Regions from separate parts of the Sphingobium chungangianum genome, predicted to be linked through region 2. Evidence: riboswitches for the same ligand, from Rfam matches in the RefSeq annotation. Region 2 holds a riboswitch; each other region holds the start of a gene.
The links. Region 2 has a riboswitch for cobalamin ahead of ACWNC0_RS04085 (TonB-dependent receptor). Riboswitches for the same ligand answer to the same signal wherever they lie in the genome.

Region 1: linked by a shared signal. The riboswitch ahead of ACWNC0_RS09140 (TonB-dependent receptor plug domain-containing protein) and the one ahead of ACWNC0_RS04085 (TonB-dependent receptor) in region 2 are both predicted to bind cobalamin.
Region 3: linked by a shared signal. The riboswitch ahead of ACWNC0_RS00535 (cobalamin biosynthesis protein CobG) and the one ahead of ACWNC0_RS04085 (TonB-dependent receptor) in region 2 are both predicted to bind cobalamin.

Annotation. Positions count from the first base shown of each region.
Region 1 covers NZ_CDRNIV010000006.1:456,227-463,870, forward strand. Annotated here, with positions in the region: gene ACWNC0_RS09125 (molybdopterin-dependent oxidoreductase) at 1-2,310, shown strand, start outside; gene cobA (uroporphyrinogen-III C-methyltransferase) at 2,297-3,079, shown strand; gene mobA (molybdenum cofactor guanylyltransferase) at 3,164-3,700, opposite strand; cobalamin riboswitch at 3,743-3,990, shown strand; gene ACWNC0_RS09140 (TonB-dependent receptor plug domain-containing protein) at 4,162-6,021, shown strand; gene ACWNC0_RS09145 (ABC transporter substrate-binding protein) at 6,058-6,894, opposite strand; gene ACWNC0_RS09150 (FecCD family ABC transporter permease) at 7,026-7,644, shown strand, end outside.
Region 2 covers NZ_CDRNIV010000002.1:886,204-893,847, reverse strand. Annotated here, with positions in the region: gene ACWNC0_RS04100 (malate synthase G) at 1-632, opposite strand, end outside; gene ACWNC0_RS04095 (LysR family transcriptional regulator) at 743-1,636, shown strand; gene ACWNC0_RS04090 (hypothetical protein) at 1,821-2,000, shown strand; cobalamin riboswitch at 2,212-2,458, shown strand; gene ACWNC0_RS04085 (TonB-dependent receptor) at 2,678-4,657, shown strand; gene ACWNC0_RS04080 (hypothetical protein) at 4,889-5,131, shown strand; gene ACWNC0_RS04075 (MaoC family dehydratase) at 5,170-5,622, opposite strand; gene ACWNC0_RS04070 (helix-turn-helix domain-containing protein) at 5,940-6,689, shown strand; gene ACWNC0_RS04065 (TonB-dependent receptor) at 6,984-7,644, shown strand, end outside.
Region 3 covers NZ_CDRNIV010000002.1:63,128-70,771, reverse strand. Annotated here, with positions in the region: gene cobO (cob(I)yrinic acid a,c-diamide adenosyltransferase) at 1-189, shown strand, start outside; gene bluB (5,6-dimethylbenzimidazole synthase) at 189-827, shown strand; gene ACWNC0_RS00540 (alpha/beta fold hydrolase) at 941-1,795, opposite strand; cobalamin riboswitch at 1,928-2,152, shown strand; gene ACWNC0_RS00535 (cobalamin biosynthesis protein CobG) at 2,311-3,426, shown strand; gene ACWNC0_RS00530 (precorrin-8X methylmutase) at 3,426-4,055, shown strand; gene cobI (precorrin-2 C(20)-methyltransferase) at 4,052-4,774, shown strand; gene cobJ (precorrin-3B C(17)-methyltransferase) at 4,771-5,520, shown strand; gene ACWNC0_RS00515 (cobalt-precorrin-6A reductase) at 5,496-6,245, opposite strand; gene cbiE (precorrin-6y C5,15-methyltransferase (decarboxylating) subunit CbiE) at 6,244-7,446, shown strand; gene ACWNC0_RS00505 (cobalamin biosynthesis protein) at 7,443-7,644, shown strand, end outside.

The DNA of each region.
Region 1 (7,644 bases), on a different contig from region 2:
CAGCTGCTGACCGAAGATTATTATGTCGCCAACAAGCTGATGAAGGGCTTCATCGGCACGTCCAACATCGACACAAATTCGCGGCTCTGCATGTCGAGCGCGGTCGCCGGTCACAACCGTGCCTTTGGCGAGGACATCGTGCCCGCCACCTATGGCGACCTTGATGAAGCCGACCTGATCGTCCTCGTCGGCTCCAACACTGCCTGGTGCCACCCGATCGTCTATCAGCGCATTCAGGCCGCCCGCGCCGCACGCGGCACCAAGCTGGTCGTCATCGACCCGCGCCGCACCGAAACCTGCGAAGGGGCGGACCTGCATTTGCCGGTGAAACCCGGAACCGACGTCGCGCTGATGAACGGCCTGCTGGCTTGGTGCGACGCTGAAGGCATCACCGATCCCGCCTTCATGGCCGAACATGTCAACGCGCCGGAAGGCTTCTGGGAGCATATCCGCACCGGCCACGACCTCTGGACGACCGCCAAGACCTGCGACATCGCGCCCGCGCTGCTGGAGCAGTTTTTCAAGCTGTTCGCCGCCACGCCGCGCACCGTCACCCTATTCAGCCAGGGCATCAATCAGTCGATCCGCGGCACCGATCAGGTCAATGCGATCATCAACGTCCACCTCGCCACCCGCCGCATCGGCAAGCCGGGCGCCGCGCCCTTCTCGATCACTGGCCAGCCCAACGCTATGGGCGGCCGCGAAGTCGGTGGCCTTGCCTCGACCCTCGCCGCCCACATGGACTTCGCGCCGGAAAATGTTGAGCGGGTGGGACGTTTCTGGGCCGCCCCGAACATGGCGACCAAGCCCGGCCTGAAAGCCGTCGATCTCTTCCGCGCCATCAACGAAGGCCGGGTCAAGGCGCTCTGGGTGATGGCGACCAACCCCGCCGTCTCGCTCCCCGATGCGAACCGCGTCCGTGAAGCGTTGGAATCTGTCCCCTTCCTCGTTGTGTCGGACATCATCGCCGACACCGACACCAGCGTCCATGCCGACGTCCGCCTGCCCGCCGCCGGATGGGGCGAGAAGGACGGCACCGTCACCAACTCCGACCGCACCATCAGCCGCCAGCGCCCCTTCATGGCGCTCCCCGGCGAGGCGAAGCCCGACTGGTGGATCGTCAAGGAAGTCGCCCGCCGCATGGGCTGGCGCAACGCCTTCGCCTATGACCGGCCCGCCGACATCTGGCGCGAACATGCCCGCCTGACCGCCTATCAGAATGACGGCCAGCGCCTGCTCAACCTCCGTGCCCAGGCCACCATCGGCAACGACGCCTATGAAGCGATGGAGCCCTTCCGCTGGGGTGGTGAGAAGCCCTTTGCCGATGGCCGCTTCTCCACCCCCGACGGCAAGGCGCGGTTGGTGCTGACCAAGCAGATGGACCTTCAGGAGCCGCTCAAGCAGTGGTCGATGACGCTCAACACCGGCCGTTACCGCGACCAATGGCACACGATGACCCGCACCGGCCTGTCGCCCAAGCTCGCCCGCCATCGCGAGGAACCGCTGGTCGACATCCACCCCAAGGATGCGGAGGAGCTGGGCATTTGCGACGGCGACCTCGCTCGGGTCCAGACCGCGCAGGGCAACAGCATCTTCCGCGTGGCGTTCAGCGAAGGCCAGCGCGTGGGCGAAATCTTCACGCCGATCCACTGGACCGATCAAGTCTCGACCGGCGGCCGTACCGGCCTGCTGCCCCGCCCGCTGGTTGACCCGCATTCCGGCCAGCCCGGCTTCAAATCGACGCCCGCCAGCATCGAAAAGGTCGCGACGGAATGGAAGGGCTTCCTCATCCTGCGCGGTGAACAGCCCGCCAAGGTCCCCTGTCTCTGGGCCACGAAGGTCACCGTTCCGGGCGGCGCGCTCTACGAAGTCGCGGGCAATGGCGATCCCACGCGCCTTGAAGCCTGCCTGCCCAAGGGCGACCGCGTCGAAGCCGTCGACATGACACGCGGCACCCGCCGCATCGCCATCATCCGCGAAGGCAGGCTGGCGGCGGTCCTCTTCGTCACCCGCACCGGCCTGCTCCCCTCGCGCGACTGGCTCATCGGCCAGCTCGAAGCCGAAGAGGTGGGCGCCTCCGTCCTCGCCGCGCGCGGTCCCGGCAACCAGCCCGACAAGGGGCCGACCATCTGCGTCTGCTTCGACATCGGCCTCAACCAGATCGTTGCCGCCATCCGCGACCAGAGCCTGGTCGACGTTCCCGCCATCGGCAAGGCGATCGGCGCGGGCACCAATTGCGGGTCCTGCCGTCCCGCGCTCGCCAACATCCTCGCCCAAATTCCGCAGGAGGCCCTTCATGCAGCCGAATGAATTGATCGCTCCCGGTGAAGTCTGGCTGGTCGGCGCAGGCCCCGGCGACCCGGACCTCCTCACCCGCAAGGCTGAAAAGCTGATCGCCGCGGCGGAGATCGTCTTCTACGACGCGCTCGTCGGCCCCGGCGTACTCGACCTGATCCCTGAGGGCGTCGAGCGGATCAGCGTCGGCAAACGCTCCGGCCGCCACAGCAAGGCGCAGGAGAGCATCAACGACCTGCTCCTCGCCGCCGCCAAGGCAGGCAAGCGCGTCGTGCGCCTCAAAGGTGGCGACCCCTCGGTCTTCGGCCGCTCGTCCGAAGAGATGGAGCATCTGGCCGCCGACGGCATCCGCTTCCGCATTTGCCCCGGCATCACCACCGCCAGCGCGGCGGCGGCGAGCGGCAGCGCCTCGCTCACCCTGCGCGGCAAGGCGCGCGGCCTGACGCTGGTGACGGCGCATTTGAAAGCCGGTGAGCCGCTCAAGCTCGACTGGGAAGCGCTGGCCCGTCCCGGCGGCACGCTCGGCATCTATATGGGCCGCGCCGCCGCTGGAGAGATCAGCCGCCAGTTGATCGCCGCCGGACGCGATCCCGAAACGCCGGTGATGGTGGCGGTGAACGTCTCGCTCCCCACCGAACGCCTGATCCGGGGCAAGCTGTCCGCGCTTGCCTTTCTGGTCGCCACGATCAGCGATGAAGACCCGACCCTGCTGCTGATTGGTGAAGCGGTGGCGGGAACGTCCATGCCTGTAGGGGTTGCAGCCAGCGTCGCTCTTCAGCTTTGAAGACCGGCTCTTTGCAACTTTTGCCCTGAGCTTGCCGAACGCCCCCGAACTTAGTTGGAAGGAAGGGAGGGGGCTTCGGCAAGTTCAGTTCGGCTCGCGCCAGCGCGCCAGATCCTCCGGCCGATTGATATTCGGCAGCACCAGTTCCGGCCGCTCCACCACCCGCGCGCCCACCCGCTCGATCCACCCGAAGATCGACCGATTATTCTCTTCCGCCAGATGCGCGTCCAGTTCGTCCGCGAGCGACGCAGGCCAGAAGCCCGCAAGCTGCTGCCCTTTCAGCACCGCCCCACTGTAACCCACAAGCGCCTCCACCAGCGCCGCCGGATAAACGGGCATGTCGCACCCCGTCGTCAGCACCGCGTCATAGCCCTGATCTCGCGCATGATGCAGCGCCGCGTTCAGCCCCCCCAGCGGCCCCATGTCCGACGCAGGCCGATCCGCCAGCCCCGTCAATCCCTCGACGCTCCGACCGCAAACCACCACCGCCTCCACCTGCGGCGCGATCGCTGCCACGGCATGCTCCATCAACGTGCGCCCGTCCGGCATTAGCGCCATCGCCTTGTCGCTCCCGAACCGGCTCGATCGTCCCCCGGCCAGTATCGCGCCCAGCAATCGCATCGATCCACTCCTTGGCAATAGCCTCACTTTCCCCTATGGCGCGCCGCGTGAACGGGCAACCGTTCGCGAAAGAAGATCGCGCCGGAAAGGGAATGCGGTGCGGACGGGATCACCGTCCAACTCCGCGGCTGTCCCTGCAACTGTAAGCGGCGAGCGCGATGCACAGGGAAACCCGCATGCCTTCAAAGGGGAAGGCGAGGGGGACCAGCCACTGGACCAAAAGTCCGGGAAGGCGTGCATCACCGCGACGACCCGCGAGCCAGGAAACCTACCGGCGCATGGTCGCTCTTGCCTTGGGTCCAGGGATAGGTCCGGGCACGGTGTTTTCCGTCTGAGCGACGAAGCGGCGCAGGGCCGCATCGGTGCGCGTGACGGGGCTGGCGTCTCTTCTTCCCGCGCACCGGCCGCTCATGCGGCAGGCCCTGGGCTCATGTCGCATGGCGCTCAGGGAAGACAGACATATGATCAGGACCGGAATTTCACTGCTGGCGCTCCTCGCCGCCACCCCCGCTCTCGCCGAAGATTCGGGCGAGATCGTCGTCACCGCGCTCGGCATCGAACAGCCTACCGATGAAGTCGGGCAGGCGGTGACCGTGATCGACGAAAAGACGATTGAAACGCGCCAGAATGTCAGCGTCGTGGACCTGCTGATCACCACCCCCGGCATCCGCTTCAACCGCACCGGCAGCCTGGGCAACGTCACCAGCGTGTCGGTGCGTGGCGCCGAAACGACGCAGACGCTGGTGCTGATCGACGGCGTGAAGGTCAACGACCCGAGCGGCATCGGCGATCAATATGATTTCGGCAATTTGCTTGTCGGCAACATCCGCCGGATCGAGGTGCTGCGCGGTTCCAACTCCATTGCCTATGGCAGCCAGGCGATCGGCGGCGTCGTCAACATCATGACCGGTATCCCAAGCGAAGGGTTCGGCGGCAAGGCGTCGGTCGATTATGGCTATGCCGATACGCTGAATGCGAAGGCGGATGTATCGGGCACCAGCGGCATATTGTCGGGCGGCGTGGGCCTCGCCTATTTCCGCACCGATGGCATCTCCGCTGTCTCTTCCGATTTCGGTGGCGCGGAAAAGGATGGCTATGAAAATATCACTGGCAATGCCCGGCTGAAGATCGACTTCACCGATGATCTGAGCCTCGACCTGCGCGGCTATTATATCAACGGCGATCTCGACTATGACAGCTTCTTTGGCACGCCGGCCGACAGCCCCGACGTCGCGAAGTCCAATCAATATATCGGCTATGCGGGCGTGAATTTGGCGCTGTTCGACGGCAAGCTGACCAACCGGGCGGCCGTTACCTGGTATCAGCAGGATCGCGATTATTATTTCGTGCGCGGCAACGCCCCGGACTTCGGCTATTCCGGGACGAACCTGCGCTTCGAATATGAAGGCGTCTATCAGCCCATCGATGACGTGAAGCTGCTGCTCGGCTATGAACATGAGCGGCCCGATTATGAGTTTTTCGGCTTCGGTTCGCAGGAAAGCCACCGCGCCAACATCGACAGCATCTATGCGCTGGCCGTGGTAAAGCCGGTAGCGGGCCTGTCCATGACAGCAGGGGTGCGTCATGACGATCACAGCCAGTTCGGCGGCGCGACGACGTTCGGCGCGAACGCCAACTACACGCCCAATGGTGGCGCGACCAATTTCCGCCTGAGCTACGGGGAGGGCTTCAAGGCGCCGTCGCTCTATCAGCTTTACGATACATTCAGCGGCAATCCGAACCTGAAGCCCGAGCGTTCGAAGAGCTACGACATCGGCTTCGACCAGAATCTGGGGAGCGACCGGGCGGTGCTGTCCGTCACCGGATTCTGGCGCGACACGCGGGACCAGCTGAATTACGACAATACGACCTTCACCTATGGCAATCTGGATCGCACCCGCGCCAAGGGCGTGGAAACGACGCTGACGCTGCGTCCGGTCGATGCACTGACCTTCACCGCCGCCTATAGCTATGTCGATGCGCGTGATCGTTCGCCGGGCAGCGCGGCCTTTGGCGAGCGCCTGCTGCGCCGCGCCGCTAACGCCGTCAGCGCATCGGTCGATTATGCCTGGTTCTTCGGCCTGTCGACCGGGGCAACCGTGACGATGGTCAGCGACAGCGTCGATCTCGACCCCGTGACCCGCAACCGGGTGCAGATTGACGGCTATGCGGTAACGGATATCCGCGCGTCCTTCCCGATCACGGAAAGGCTCGAAATCTATGGTCGCATCGACAATCTGTTCGATCAGGAATACGCCACCGCCTATGGTTATGGCACCTACGGCCGGTCGGCCTATGGCGGCGTGCGTGTCCGCTTCTGACGGTAGAAGGTGAAGGGGGTGGGCGACTGCCCCCCTTCATCGCAGGGGCGCGGCCTTTGGCTGCACCCTGCCTTTTGCGGCGTCCGCCTGCGCCACGATGCTGCGCGCGGCCTGCACATAGGCGGGGCCGCCGCACACGGTCCACGCTTGCGGTACGTGGATGCGGGGGATGGATCGCAGCACCGGGTGGTGCAGCATTTCCGTCCCCTGATCGACGACCTTTTCGCTGCCTTCTTCCACAATCAGATAGTCGGGCCTGGCCGCGATCATCTCCTCCAGCGGCACCTGCGCCAGCGCTGGCTTGCCAAGTTTCGCAGCCAGATTGGTGAGGCCTGCGCGCCGGATCAGTTCATCGACCAAAGTGCCGGTCCCGGTCATATATCCGCGCCGCTGATAATAGGCCGCCACGCCGCCGCGCCGGGACCGGGGCAGGGCGGCAAGGTCGCGCTCCATGCCCGCGATCATCGCCTCGCCCCGCGCGGGATGGCCGACAACGGCCGCCACCTGCCGGATCTGGTCGCGGATGGCGGCAAAACTGTCCGCGCTCGCCAGCCCGAGCTTGCGCCATCGCCCATCCGGCGCGCCGACAACGCCGCCAGCGCCATCGGGAAAGCCGATCACCAAATCGGGACGCAAGGCCAGCACCTCTTCGGCCGGGCGTTTCAGCACTGGAAAGCGCCGCGCCTTGGCTACCGCCGCCGACAGTTCCGGATCATGCCCATAGGGGCTCAAGGCTGCGATCTGCCCCGGATCGGCGAGCGTCAGCACATATTGGTCGGAACAGGTGTTGAGCGACACGATACGCTTGGGCGGCGAGGGCGCAGCGCCGGTCAGGCTGAACGCCAGCAGTGCCGCGATGATCTTTCTGCGCATCAACTCGCCTCCTGGACGTTCAGTGCTCCTGCGAAGGCAGGAGCCCAGTTGAGACCGTCTAGACTGGGCTCCTGCCTTCGCAGGAGCACGGAGGTGACCTGCTCTACCGGGCAGCAGCGGAGAAGCAAGCCATGAGCGCGCGCCGCCACCCGATGCTCCTGCCGCTTTTGTTCGCGCTGACCCTGCTTGCGGCGTTGGGATCGCTGACGCTGGGCGCGGTTGCGCTCTCTCCCGCTCGTATCCTCGCCGTGCTGACTGGTGGCGGTGATGAGGTTGCGCGCGCCATCCTTGTCGACCTGCGCGTCCCGCGCATGCTGCTCGGCCTGATCGTCGGCGCTATGCTCGGCCTCGCCGGGGCGGCGCTTCAAGGTTATCTCCGCAATCCGCTTGCCGAACCTTCAGTCCTCGGCGCGTCGAATGCCGCCGCGCTGGGGGCGGTCTGTGCGCTTTATTTCGGGCTGGCGCAGATTCATCCCGCGATCCTGCCGGTCCTTGCCATCGGCACCAGCCTGATCGCCATAGCCGCGCTGTTCCTGCTGGCGGGGCCTTCGGAAAGCCCGCTGACCCTGATTCTGGCGGGCATCGCCGTTGCGACATTGACGGGGGCGGGGATCAGCCTGTCGCTCAACCTTTCACCCAATCCCTTCGCCGCGATGGAGATCATGAGCTGGCTGATGGGCAGCCTTGAGAATCGCAGCTACGCCCATGTCTGGATCGCGCTGCCCTGCGTCCTCCTCGGCGCCGCGCTGC
Region 2 (7,644 bases):
CGAAGCAGGATGTTATCCCCTGCCCGTCCGGCAAGTTGCGCGGGGTCGCGCAAGACCGGCGTGCCACCCGCCCAATCCGCCCAACTTCCCTCCGTCAGAGGAACCGCCCGATCCAGAAACGCCTTGGCCCACGCAATCACCTGTGCGCCGCGCGCCGGATCATAGCCCTTGCCCGCCGCCGCGCCGGGGATCGCATCGGTCCCGTACAGCGCATCATAAAGGCTGCCCCAACGGGCATTGGCCGCGTTCAACAGGAACCGCGCATTGAGTATAGGCACCACCAACTGCGGCCCCGCCAAGGTCGCCAGCTCTGCATCCACCCGACCCGACCCGATGGAAAAAGGCGCGGGTTCCTGCACCAGATAGCCGATCTGGGTCAGGAAAGCCCGATAAGCATCCGCATCAAAGGGCCGCCCCGCTTGCTCGCCATGCCAGCTGTCGATCTGCGCCTGAATAGCATCGCGCTTTTCCAGCAGAGCCGCATTAAGCGGCGCAAACCGCGTGAAAATCGCAGACACGCCCTGCCAAAATGCCTCCGCCGCGATCCCCGTCCCGGGCAGGACTTCCCCGTCGATAAAGCGCGCCAGCTCGGCGGCAACCATCAGGCCCGATTTCTCGATCATGCCGTCCATGGGCAGTTCTCCATCCAAAATACTGTGACGAAAGCCTATAGACCCCTCTCCATCCTCGCACTAGACAACAAGAACTCAAAGCATCTGTTCCTCACAGGAAAAGATCATCGATGGATCCCGATTATCTTCTCTTCGCCCGCGCGGTGGATGCAGGCAGCCTTTCGGCGGCAGGCCGCATATTGAACATCTCGCCTGCCATGATGTCGAAACGCATCTCCCGGTTGGAGGCGCGCCTCGGCGTCCGCCTCATCCATCGCACCACGCGCCGCCTTGCCCTGACGGAGGAAGGCGCCAGCCTGCATCGCGACCTGGTCGCCATCCTCGACGCCATCCATCAGGCGGAGCAACGCGTCACCAGTCGGCACCGGAGCGCGTCCGGGCGGCTGCGCATTTCGGCTCCCACCTCCTTCGGCCGCCTGCATGTGGCGCCCCATGTCGGCCGCTTCCTGGACCTCCATCCGCGCGTCGATCTCGAACTCAACCTGTCCGACGCCTATGAAGACCTGCTCACCGAGCGCATCGACGTGGCAATCCGCATCACCAGCGACATTCCTCTCCATCTGGAGGGACATCATCTCGCCACCAACCGCCGCATCCTCTGCGCCAGCCCCGCCTATCTTGCCGCGCATAGCATTCCGGACAAGATCGCCGACCTCCCCCGCCACCGCCTGCTCGCGGCCGATGGACAATTGCCATGGCGGCTGGTGAATGGCCGCGCGCGCAAGCTGATCGATGGCCAAAGCCATGTCCGCACCAACAGCAGCGAAATCGTGCGCGAACTCGCCCTTACCGGGGTCGGGATCGCCTTGCGCTCGCTCTGGGACGTGGGCGACCTGATCGCGGAAGGCAGCCTCGTCCGCGTCCTCGATAGCTGGGAAGGCCCCGCTGACCTTGCCGTTCACGCCGTCCACCCCCGCGCCGCAGGTCGTCCCGCCGCCGTAGACGCCTTCATCGGCTTCTTGCGCGACACCTTCCGCGATGCATCGTGGAACCGGGGCGGCTGATAGCAAGAAGCCCCTTAGCGCCATCCGCTCAACTGCTTGAAAAGCGCAGAAATCCCTTCCTGAAATCATTTGCAAGCAGGCTGTCAAAAAACAGAAGCTTTCCGGCGTTAACCTGCGTAATGGCAGCGGGAAACAGGCCGATGTTATCGTTCGAGCCATAAGAAATTGAGAGAGGATAAGGGCCATGCGCCCCAATGACGCATCACATTTTTCCGCCTGCGCCGCCCAGGAAGCGCGGCAGGCCAGGGAAGCCCGCCTTCGCGGCGCAGACCAGGCCACCATCGCCCTCCACAATGAACGCGCCGTCCGCTACCAAGCCATGGCGTTGCGCCTCCAGCGAGAGCGTGGCGCGACGCTGAACTGATTGCCAGACCCCATCCCCTCTCCCCTTCAGGGGAGAGGGTGCCGAGCATAGCGAAGGCGGGAGAGGGGAACGCAAAGCACGACCGCCGCTCCCCTCTCCCCAACCCTCTCCCCTGAAGGGGAGAGGGAGCAAGTTACCTCACCCCACCCCCCTACCCACCCCCCTTGCCCTACCCCCACAGCTCCGCTATCCCCCCGTCACCCGGGCAACCCCCGGGCATGATCGCGCCGGTGCCTCGAAAGAGGCTTAAAAGGGAACATGGTAAAGGAGGCATCCGCCTCCCCAAGCCAAGGCTGTCCCTGCAACTGTAAGCGGCGAGCGCGATGCACATCGCCCCACCTCATAGGCGGGATGGGGCAAGTCACTGGGCCGGACGCTAAATCCTGCGAGGCCCGGGAAGGCCGTGCATCAAGCGATGACCCGCGAGCCAGGAGACCTGCCAGCGTCTGGTCGCTCTTGCCTTGGTCCAGGGGATGGCCGCGGCACGGTAGTTTCCGTCTGAGCGACGAACGAGCGGCGAGAGGCCGCTTCGGTGACGCTGGCGGTCGCCTTGGGGGCGTCCGGCCGTCGGCGCGCGCCGGTCGCCGTCTGGCGGCAGGTCTCTCGCCGAGTGTCGCCAGACGCCCGGAGTGCATCAAGTGAAACTACCCAATCAACTCCACCGCGCTGCCTGCGCGCTGACCGCCACGCTCCTCCCATTCCCCGCCTTCGCTGCCGATGCGAATGACGCGGGCGAGGATGCGAACACCATCGTCGTCTTCGGCCGGGGAGAGGACAAGGTCGGCACCGCTCATGCGGCAAGCGAGGGCAGCGTCGGCGGCGCGGACCTTCTCGTCCGTCCGCTGCTCCGCGTCGCTGAACTGCTCGAAGCGGTGCCGGGTCTGGTCGCCGCCCAGCATTCGGGCAGCGGCAAGGCCAATCAATATTTCCTGCGCGGCTTCAATCTCGACCATGGGTCGGACTTCACCACCTATATCGACGGGGTTCAGATGAACTTCCGCACCCATGGCCACGGCCAGGGCTATCTCGACCTCAACGGACTCATCCCCGAAATCATCGCGCGGGAGGATTTTCGCAAAGGCCCCTATCGCGCCGATGGCGGCGACTTCGCGCTCGCGGGCGCGGCCTATATGACCACGATCGACGGCTATGACCGTCCATGGGTCGCGGCGGAGGGCGGCTCCTTCGGCTGGCGCAGGCTGGCGGCGGGCGGCACGGTAAAGGCGGGCGCAGGCAATCTCACCCTCGTCGCCCAGGCCAAGGCTTATGACGGCCCGTGGCAGGAGGCCGAACATCTGCGCCACTATGCAGGTTTCGCCAAATATACGCTTCCCGCCGGGGCCGGTAAGATCGACGCCACGCTCCACGCCTATCGCGCGACATGGCGCCCGACCGAGCAGATACCCGAACGGATCATCGGCACGCCGCTCTGCCCCGATGTCTTCTGTTCGCCCGATCCTTCCGCGCGCGGGGAAACGACGCGCATCATCGGCAACATCGCTACCATCCAGCCGACATGGCGCACCAATCTCTACGCGCAATTCTATGACTGGACGATGTTCTCCAACCCCACCTACACCGATCCCGACGGCACCAGCGCGCAGATCGAGCAGTTCGACCGCCGCTGGGTATTGGGCTTCACCGGCGAAAAGCGTTGGGACATCGCCCCGGCACTGCAACTGAAGCTCGGCACGGAAAATCGCTATGACGCGATCGGCAATGTCGGCGTCAATCGCACGTCGAACCGCGCCTTCCTATCCTCGCTCGGCCGCTATCGCGTAAAGCAGGGTTCAGCAGCCCTTTATGGCGAAGCGACCGTCACGCCGCTGCCGGGCTTGCGAGTCACTGGCGGCCTGCGCGGCGACTATTATCATTACGACGTCCGCGCCCGCGACGCCGTCGCCGCCGCGCTAGGCGAAGGCAGCGGATCGGACACGCTCGTCTCTCCCAAGGCGTCGGCGGCCTGGGCAATCACGCCGCATGTCGAACTTTATGCCAATTGGGGCCGGGGCTTTCATTCCAACGATGCGCGCGGCGCGGTCAATGTCGACACGCCTGTCCCGATGCTCGTGCGCGGCACGGGCAAGGAATTGGGCGGCCGCCTGCAACTACCCGGCTTCACCTTCACCGCGACCTATTGGTGGCTGAATGTCGGCAGCGAGTTGCGTTTCGTCGGCGACTCAAATGCGGTCGAACCCAGCGGAGCCAGCCGCCGCCACGGCTATGAGCTTGTCGCCTTCTGGCGCCCGCTCCCCTGGCTCGCCTTCGACGGCAATTACACCGCCAGCCACAGCCGCTATACCAATGGCGACCATATTCCCAACGCCTTCAAAAATGCCGCGTCCGCTGGCGCGGCCATCGTGCTTGACCCATGGGAAGCCAGCATCCGCGTCCGCCACCTTGGCCCCTCGCCGCTGATCGAGGACAATAGCGTGCGCGATTCCGGCAGCACAATCGTCAACGCCCGCGCCGCCTGGAAAGGCAAGCGGGTGCAAGTCTATGCCGAACTGCTCAACATCCTTGGCAGCGGGGACAAGGACATCGCTTATTATTACGAGTCCTACCTTCCCGCCGCAGATGCGGAGCCTGTCGAAGGGAGGCTAAGCCGCGTGGTCGAACCGCGAACGGTGAGAGGCGGCATCAAGTTCAGCTTCTGATGCTGGGGAAGGCCGCATCTACAAAGAGCCTGCGGCCTTCCCAATCAATGGCTTACATAATGAACGGCGATGTTCATAAAGTAAAAGTGGATAGGGCAACGGTCAAACTACAATAGAATACATGTTAAATACCCGTGGAAATTTTGAGACGTAGTTGACGTCTTTTCGCCGCTATGCAATTTTCCCCCTCGGCAATCTGGACAAAGAATCAGTAGCCTGGAGAGGATGCCAATGAAGCACGCACCATTAAGGGGCGCCGTTTTTCACGCGATATTGCGTGACTGCCTGGAAGCACAGCGCGCCCCCAAGGAAACAGAAATACAACTGATCGCCTGCAAGATATGGCAGGACAGTTTCGCGGCGATCACGCACAAGAACTGGCACGACCTCGTACCGGGCGGCGAGGAGTATGAATACACCATCAACGCCGCGCGCATGGCCTTCGGCCTACACGCGACCAACACCGCCGCCTGAATGGATAGCCCAATCCGCTTACTCCGACGATTGCCGGATCAAAGCTGGAACTGGGTTATCCATTCGCAGATTAGCGCGGGCTTGCTCTCGCCTTCTATCTCTACCGTTGCTTCGGTGGTCAGCTGAATCTGCCCCGGCCGCTTTTCGACGATCTCCAGCGGCTTGAACCTTCCACGCACACGTTTGCCGGATCGAACGGGCGCCAGGAAACGTAGCTTGTTGCTGCCATAATTGATCTCAGTAGCGCCGTCGGGAACGATGTCGCCTCGCGCATCGGCGCACAGGTGCGGCAGGAGTGAAAGCGTCAGGAAACCATGAGCAATCGTCCCGCCAAAGGGCGACTGCTTTGCGCGCTCCGGATCGACATGGATATATTGATGATCCTTGGTCGCTTCGGCGAACTGGTCAATCATCTCCTGACTGACCAGGAACCAGTCCGACACGTCTTCCTCGTCCGCCCGCGCCTGAAGATAATCGAGAAACTGGCTCATTCCATTCACCCCCCATGCTGCTCCAAGAGCAAAACTATGCACAAGCATGCGCGAATGCGATAGGAAAATACTCTAGTGGTGATGAGGATCAGTTGGACCTTGTCAGCGGCGTCGAGTTACTTACCCTTCCCAAAAGAATAAGCTGGAGAGGCCATGACTGGAGAAGACAAGAAGCTTCGGCTGCACGAAAGCCGTGCAGCCGAAGAGTCGAGGGATGGATATCGATCGCGGAACCATCCACGATCAAACATCGCGGAATATGATCTAGCGCCGTGGTCGGCCCACATCATCCTTGCAGCGTGGGAAGGGATCATCTGATGAGCCCCTCTCATCCGTCCAACGACCCTTTCGGAATGGAACATGAGCTGCTGCTGGCGGCGCTCCGACGGCGGCTACGAGCAGCGGGCCTGACCCAGGCCGACGTCTCGAAAAAGCTTGGCGTGGGCACCGCCACCGTCAAACGATGGCTGCATGGCCGTGGGCTGGGCCTGCGCACCTTGTCGCAACTGTGCGCACTCGCCGACACCACGCTCACCGAAATCGCCGAAGAGGCCGCCGTGCGCGATCGGTCATCCGACAAGCTGACGCTGGCGCAGGAAAAGGCGCTGACCACAAGCCCCGAACTATCCACCATTTTCTTCATCATCGTCACGGGTTGGCCGGTGTCCGAAGCCGAGGAAGGCTTTGGCATACCGCCCGAACATATCGCGCAACATGTCGAACGGCTGGAAAGGTTGGCGCTGATCGATCGCCTGCCGGGAGGACGTCTACGTGCGCGGCTGGACCCGGCCCATGTGTGGCAACGCGAGCCCATGCGCAGGCATTTCGAACAGCATATGAAGCATCTGTTCTTCAATCTGAACTATGGCGACCCAGATACGATCTTCGGCGTGGAAACGGTCAAGCTGTCGCCCGTGGGCGTCGCGCGTGTCGCGGAAAGGATCGAGCGTTTCAGGGCCGAACTGCGGGAAATCGCGCAGGCGGATCGTCGCACCTCGGCTCTTCCGGGAGAATGGCACGCTGTTCTTGCAGTGGCATGTCCGGTGGCGCCGCTGAAACCTCGCTGATTGTGGATGGCCCTTGACGAAGGGATCATTTCAAGACACGCTGCATGCAAACAAGATAGCTCGGCCGAAGAGCTGATCGGTGGCCGAAGCTGTCAGGAGAGGATGCAGAAAGGGCTCGCGGCCATGCGCCGCAGATCAGGCTGCATCATGAACAATATAATGGCGGAACACCGCCAAACGTCCGCTTTCGGATGCGCGTACGCGTGTTCGGTCCCGGATGGTGGACCGAGCTTCTAAACGGAGCACGGCCCGTATCGAGGGATGGCATCGCCCGACGAAAGGAAGGGGATTGCCATGCGTTCATCTATTGCCGTTGCGTTAGCGGGCATATCATCGTTCGCCACGACAACGGCTCTGGCGCAGACTGCCGACCCGGCCACGCAGGCTGCGGTTCAGGGGCAGCTGGCCGACATCATAGTGACGGCGCAGCGGCGCGAGGAAAGCCTGCAAAAGGTGCCCGTCGCCGTTACCGCCATCGGCGCAGACCAGCTTGACCAGTTGCGCGTCACCAATGTGCGCAACCTCGCTGGCCTGGCGCCCAGCCTTCAGATCAATACGCAGGGCCTGCAATCCAATCCCACAATCATCATTCGCGGCGTGGCTTCCGGCACGTCCAACAATGCGGTCGATCCAAAAGTCGGCATCTATCTGGACGGCGTCTATATCGGCCGCACCGTCGGCTCGATCTTCGACCTGTCCGACATCCAGCGTGTAGAAGTGCTGCGCGGCCCGCAGGGAACGCTGTTCGGCCGCAACGCGACAAGCGGCGCGATCAGCCTTGTGACGGCTGCTCCAACGGGCGAGTTCGGCGTTCGCGGTACGGTATCCTATGGCAATTACGACGCGTTCCGGACGAAAGTATCCGTCGACCTGCCCGCCTTCGGCCCCTTGTCGGTCAAGCTGTCCTACCTTCATGACGAGATTGAGGGTGATTATCGCAACCTCCTGGGCGGCC
Region 3 (7,644 bases), 820 kb from region 2:
TACGACTATCTGCCCGTTGATGAGGTGCTTGAGGCCGTGGCGAGCAGGGGCGAGATGAAGCATGTCCTTATCACCGGCCGCAACGCGCCCGAGGCTCTGATCGAGGCGGCCGATCTCGTGACGGAAATGACACTGGTCAAGCATCCCTTCCGCAGCGGCGTGAAGGCGCAGGCAGGGATCGAATTTTGATGAGCGGACCCGCTATCACCCCGATCGACAGCGCGCAGTTCGAGGCACTGGTCCGGGCGCGGCGGGATATTCGCCATTTCCGGACCGACCCGATCGATGAGAATGATGTCGAATGGCTGCTCAGCATGGCGCATCGCGCGCCGTCCGTCGGCCTGTCGCAGCCGTGGCGCTTTGTGCGGATCGAGACGGCGGAGTTGCGCGAGGGGCTGGCCTGCCATGTCGACCGCCAAGTCAGGGAAGCGGGCAAGGAATATGATGGGGATCAGGACCGGCTCTATCGCAGCCTGAAACTGCATGGGCTGCGTGAGGCGCCGGTGCTGTTCGCCGTCTATTGCGACGATGGGACGGAAACCGGCCATCATCTGGGCGCTGTCACCATGCCCGAGGCGCGGCGCTATAGCTGTGTGATGGCGGTCCATACGCTCTGGCTGGCGGCGCAGACACGGCGGATCGGGATGGGGTGGGTGTCGATCATGCAGCCCGAAGGCGTGGACGCGATGCTGGACATTCCGACGGGCTGGGAGTGTCTGGGGCTGCTGTGCCTTGGCCGACCGGTGAGCGAGGAGGATGTGCCGGAATTGGAGCGTCGGGGCTGGGAAGAGCGCACGGATTGGCATTCGGTGGTGGTGCGGCGGTAACTTGACCAGCTTCCCTCCGTTCGGGCTGAGCCTGTCGAAGCCCTTCACTTCTCTTCAGGAAAGAAAAGCCCTTCGACAGGCTCAGGGCGAACGGATGTTGGGTTGCCCCCTTTTCACCCCCGCAAGAAATCCAGCGCCAGCGCTTCAAACCGGTCCTTGTGTTCGATCATCGTCCAATGGCCGCAGCGCGGAAATACATGCAACTCCGCATTGGGGATGATGCGCATGGGCAACAGCGCGCCGTCGAGCGGGCTGACCTTGTCATCGCGGCCCCACATGATCAGCGTGGGCGCCTGAATCCTGCCCAGATAATCGATACGCTGAGATACGCCCGGCCCGCTCATCGACTGGGCGATGAAACCTAGTGCTGCGCGCGTGTACATTTTGCGGCTGCTTTCCATCGTCACCGGCTCCAGCGCCGCCTTGTAACGCATGTCGATCAGTTCGTCGGTGATGATCGATTTGTCGTAGACCATGGATTCGAGCCACGCGATGATGTTTTCCCGCGTCGGGTCCTCGATAAAATCGACGAGGCGGGTCAGCCCTTCATTGGGGAAGGTCGAGGTGATGTTGAAGCCGATCCCGCCAATCGTGATGTAGCGCAGCACGCGATCGGGATGCGAAGCGGCGAGGTGACCGCCCACGATGCCGCCATAGCTGTTGCCGACCACATGGGCGCGGTCGATGCCAAGGCCGTCCATCAGGGCGACAACCGCGTCGCGCGCCACGCCCACCGGATCGCCATCAACGGGATCGCTTTTCCCATAACCGGGCGCGTCCAGGATGATGGTGCGGAAATGCTGGGAGAAGAAGGGCAGGTTACCCTGAAAATTCGCCCAGCCGGTCACGCCGGGGCCGGACCCGTGGAGCAGCAGCAGCGCGGGACCTGATCCGGCTTCATGATAATGGAGCCGTCCCTTGTCCGTTTCCAGGAAGCGGCTGGTCGCTTCGAAGTTGAAATCGCTCATTTTTTTCCTCTCCATTCTACAATCGTTGATGAAGGCGTAGCGGTGACATTGGGTTGACGCAAGGAAGCGGTCCTTGGCCACTTCCCTTTCGCCCGCATCCCTCCTATGAAGCGCGTCGAGCCGGGTTCGTCCCGGTTCATCGATCGCGCCGGTGCCCCGCAAGGGGCTTAAATGGGAACGCGGTGCGGGAGGGTTTCCTCCCTAATCCGTGGCTGTCCCTGCAACTGTGAGCGGCGAGCGAGGCATGGACCGGCCGACCCTGAGAATGGGGCGGCCAGCCACTGGAGCGATCCGGGAAGGCCCCATGCCAAGCTGTGACCCGCAAGCCAGGAGACCTGCCGGAGCAAAGGTCGCTCTTGCCATGATCCAGGGGATGGTCACGGCTCGGTTCTCCGTTTGAGCGACGAATTTCGTGCGGCTACGGCCGTGCAGGCGTGCGGCCTGTCCGCCTGCCTGTGCGTGCCGTCCGTGTGTTGTGGCGCTGGTGCGGGAGTGCAGGAGCAATGCAGGAGCTGATGCGGCGTGACGCAGCGCGAGCTGGCGTGCGCGGCTGGTGCCCGACAGCATGGCGGCCGATGATGGCGGGCGACGGGCTGTTGGTCCGGGTGCGCCCGGCGCTGGGCCGGATGACCCGCGCACAGACTGTGGGGTTGTGCGAAGCGGCACTTGCTTTCGGCAACGGCCACATAGACGTCACCAATCGCGCGGCCTTGCAGATCAGGGGCGTGACGCAAGCGAAGCATGGTGCGTTGATGGGGAGGCTCGTCGCATTAGGGGTGGCGCATGCTGATTCCGGGCAGGATCGGCAGCTGCCGATGTTGATTAACCCGGATTGGGTCGCCGACGGCGACAGCGCAGTCATCGCCGCCGCCTTGGCCTCGCGCGTTGATGAACTGCCGGACCTGCCAGCCAAGGTCGGATTTGCCATCGATGCAGGGCCTGCGCCGGTGCTGAAAGATATTCCAGCCGACTTCCGGATCGAACGGTCGGCGAGCAGAGCGTTGATCCTGCGAGCGGACGGGCGAGGTCATGGCATTCCGGTCGATGTGGCGGACGCGGCGGACGGGCTGATCCGTTTGGCTCGCTGGTTCGTGGAGAGCGGAGGGTTGCAGGCCGGGCGCATGGCGCGGCATGAGGCGCCCCTTCCCTTCATGGCGGCGGAGCTTCCGGCACCTACCCGTTCACGGCGCGCTGCGCTGGCTGCCGCGCCCGGTCCTTTCCATGCCGCGCCCTTCGGCCGGATCGAGGCAAAAGCGCTGCTTGCCGCCATCGCGCAGTACACGCAGGCTGTGCGGATCACGCCTTGGCGAGGGCTGGTGCTTGAGGGCAGCAGCGCGCCTGCCGATGACCCTGACGACCCCTGCCTTGCCGCCGATGCTTGTCCGGGCGCTCCCGCCTGTCCGCAGGCGAGCGTTTCCACTCGCGACCTAGCCGCTCGCCTCTCTCCCCATGTGCCGGAACTCCATGTTTCCGGATGCGCCAAAGGCTGCGCCCGGCCGTCGCAGGCGGCGGTCGTGCTTACCGGACGGGACGGGCGCTTCGACCTTGCCCGCCATGCGCGCGCGGGCGCGCCACCGCTGCAAACGGGCCTGTCGCCCGATCAGATCATAGCCCTTCTCGGAGCCCAGTGATGCCGCATCTTTATGAAACGAACGCCGCGGAAATTTATCGCCAGTCCTTCCAGATGATCCGGGCAGAGGCGGTACTGGATCGCTTTTGCGCCGAAGAGGAACGGGTTGCCGTGCGCATGATCCACGCCGCGGGCATGGTCGGGCTCGCGCCGCATATCCGCTGTTCGCCGGACTTCGCTACGGCCGCGATCGCGGCGCTGGAGGCGGGTGCGCCGATCCTGTGCGACGCGCGGATGGTGTCGGAAGGGATCACGCGCGCGAGGTTGCCCGCAGGCAACACGATCCTCTGTACCTTAAACGACAGCCAGGTACCCGATCTCGCGCAAAAAATGAGCAATACCCGGTCGGCCGCAGCGCTGGAGCTGTGGCGGCCACATCTTGCGGGCGCTGTCGTCGCCATTGGCAACGCCCCTACCGCGCTTTTCCACCTGCTCAACATGCTGGAAGACCCGGCATGCCCGCGCCCGGCGGCAATTATCGGCTGCCCGGTCGGTTTCGTCGGCGCGGCGGAGTCCAAGGCGGCGCTGTGGGAGGCGCAGCCTGTGCCATGCTGCATCGTCGAAGGGCGGCTGGGCGGCAGCGCGATCACCGTCGCGGCCGTCAACGCGCTAGCGAGCGCAGCCGAATGAGCGGGACCATTCATGGCGTGGGCCTTGGCCCCGGCGCGCAGGACCTGATGAGCGTACGGGCCGACCGGCTGATCCGCAATGCACGCCACATCGCCTATTTCCGCAAGCCCGGCCGCGCGGGTCATGCGCGGAAGATCGTCGATGGGCTGCTGCGTCCCGATGCCATCGAATATGCGATGGAATATCCGGTGACGACCGAAATCCCGGTTAGCGACCCGCGCTATAATCAGCACCTTTCCGCCTTCTACGCCGAATGCACCGCGCATCTGCATGGACTGGCAGCGGCGGGCGAAGATGTGGTCGTGCTGTGCGAGGGCGATCCCTTTTTCTACGGCAGCTTCATGCATCTGCACAGCCGCCTGTCGCCACTAGCGCCCGTGCGGATCGTGCCCGGCATCACCGGCATGTCGGGCGCGTGGACCGCGAGCGGCACCCCGATCAGCTGGGGCGACGATGTGCTGACCGTGTTGATGGCGACCCTGCCCGAAGAGGAACTGGCCCGGCGCATCCATGACAGCAATGCGCTGGTCGTCATGAAGATCGGCCGCAATCTGGCCAAGCTGCGCCGCGCGGTCGAAGCGGCGGGCAAGCAGGACTGCGCCTGGCTGGTCGAATATGCGACGATGGCAGATCAGAAGATCACTCCGCTAAACAAGGCAGAGGCGATCACCAGCTATTTTTCCATCCTGCTGATCCACGGTCAGGGACGGCGGCCATGAGCGGATGGGTGGCGGTAGCAGGGCTCGGCCCCGGCGCTGACGCGCTGGTGACGCCTGAGGTAACGCTGGCGCTGGCCGAGGCGACCGATCTGGTCGGCTATGCGCCCTATGTCGCGCGGGTGGAGGATCGCCCCGGCTTGGTTCGCCATGCGTCGGACAATCGGGTCGAGCTGGATCGCGCCGCCCATGCGTTGGAAATGGCGGCGGCGGGGAGGCGCGTGGTGGTGGCATCCTCCGGCGATCCGGGCGTGTTCGCGATGGCGTCGGCGCTGTTCGAGGCGTTGGAGGCAGGGCCGCGCGAGTGGCGCGCGATCGACATTCGCATCCTGCCCGGCATTACCGCCATGCTGGCCGCAGCCGCGCGGGCGGGCGCGCCACTGGGTCATGACTTTTGCGCGATCAACCTATCGGATAATCTGAAGCCATGGGCGTTGATCGAGCAGCGGCTGCGCCTCGCCGCGCAGGCCGACTTCGCGATGGCCTTCTACAATCCCCGGTCGAAGGCGCGGCCGGAGGGCTTTGCGCGGGCGCTCGACATATTGCGCGAGGAATGTGGGGACGACCGGCTGATCCTCTTCGCGCGCGCTATATCGACGCCGGACGAGCAATTGCGGGTCGTCACGCTGGGTAAGGCTAGCGCCGATATGGCCGACATGCGCACGATGGTGATCGTGGGGTCCAGCCGGACCCGCCTTATCGAGCGCGCGACCAGCCCGATCCTCTACACGCCGCGATGGGCCGAATGATCGATCCACGCCAGCACATCGGCGAGGTCGTGAAAGGATTGCGCCTGTGGCATGGGCGGCCGGTCGATCATGATGACAGGCAAGCCGAGCGCCCGTGCCGCGTCGATCTTCGCGCGCGCGCCTGCGCCTCCGGCATTTTTGGCGACGATCAAGTCGATGCCGTGCGCGCGCATCAGGGCGAGATCACCCTCCAGCGTGAAGGGGCCGCGATCCACTGTCAGCTGATGACGCGGCAACGCGGGCGGCGCATCGGGCGCATCGACGAAGCGGAGCAGATAACGATGCTGCGGCTGGGCGGCGAAGGCTTCGACATGCATGCGGCCGAGCGCCAGCATGACGCGCCGGGGCGGGCCGTCGAGTGCTTCAACGGCGCCCGCAATATCGGCCACATGGGTCCAGCGGTCACCCTCCCCCGCTTGCCATTCCAGGCGGGTGAGGATCAGATGAGCAACGTCCGCCTCATGCGCGGCCGCGACGGCATTGGCGCTGATCGTCGCGGCGAAGGGGTGGGTCGCGTCGATCAGGTGGGTGAACCCCTCCGCCTTCAGGAATACCGCCAGTCCAGCAGCGCCGCCAAAGCCGCCTACGCGCACCGGCAACGGCTGCGCGCGCGGGTTGCCGGTGCGTCCGGCATAGCTCAACATGGCGCGCTCACCGCGCTCGGCAAGGGACTTGGCGAGGGCGCTCGCTTCGGTCGTGCCGCCAAGGATCAGGATGTGGCGCATGGTGGCTGAAGGTCCCTGGCTGAAGATCATCGGCATAGGCGAAGATGGGGCGGCGGGCCTGCCCGACGTTGCGCGCGCCGCACTGGAACAGGCTCGCATGATCACCGGAGCGCCGCGCCATCTGGCGCTGTTGCCACCCCTTAGGGCCGAACGCCTGACCTGGCCAGCGCCCTTTGAGGATGGCGTGAAGGCGCTGCTCGCCCGGCGGGGGGAGCCGATAGTGATGCTGGCGTCGGGCGACCCATTTTGGTTCGGCGCGGGGGCGAGCGTCACGCGGCATTTGCGGCCCGAGGAATGGGTGTCGCATCCTGCGCCGTCGAGCTTTGCGCTGGCGGCTTCGCGGCTCGGCTGGGCTTTGCAGGATGTGGCCTGTCATGGCCTGCACGCCGCGCCGTTGACGCGGTTGAGGCCCATGCTGGCGCGGGGGTGCCGCGCCATTGTGCTGCTGCGCGATGGGGCAGCGGTGCATGCGCTTGGTTCCTACCTGGCGGAGGCGGGCTTTGGCGCGTCCAGCCTGCACGTCATGGAAGCGTTGGGCGGGCCGCGCGAGCGGGTGCGGCAGGCGCGCGCCGATCAGATTAGCCTTGACGATATTGCGCACCCTGTGGCGGTGGGCGTGGAGGTGGCGGGCGATGGCGAGGTGATGCCCTGCGTCAGCGGACTGGTGGATGACTGGTTCGATCATGACGGGCAGATCAGCAAGCGGCCGGTGCGGGCGCTGACACTGTCGGCGCTGGCCCCGCGTCCCGGCGAGACTTTGTGGGACATCGGCGCGGGATCGGGATCGGTCGCGATCGAATGGCTGCTCAGCCATGCTTCCACGCAGGCCGTGGCATTTGAGGCCGACCCGGTACGCGCCGCGCGGGCGAAAGCGAATGCGGAGAGGCTGGGCGTCGATCGGCTTATGCTGATCGAAGGGCGCGCCCCGGCGGTGCTGGCGGGGCGGGTCCGCCCTGACGCCATCTTCATCGGCGGCGGGTTCAGCGAAGCGATGATGGAAGCGATCGTCGCCCTGCCCGGTGAGCGGACGCGGCTAGTCGCCAATGCAGTGACGCTGGAATCGGAAGCGCTGCTGGCGCGCTGTCATAAGCGGCTGGGCGGCGAACTGCTGCGAATAGAGATAGCGAGCGCCGCGCCGATCGGCACGCGGCGGGGCTGGAAAGCCGCCTATCCGTTGGTGCAGTGGAGCGTGACGTTATGATCGTGGCGGGCTTTGGTTGCCGCAGCGGGGCTGGCGAAGACGCCTTACGGGCGGCGCTTGATGCGCACGGCGCTGGCGTTACTGCACTGGCGACCTTGGCGCACAAGGAAGCACTGCTTGCTCCCCTCGCCCGCGCATTGAACTTGCCGCTGATCCTGATCGATCCCTGCGCCATCGAGGGAGCGGACACGCCCACGC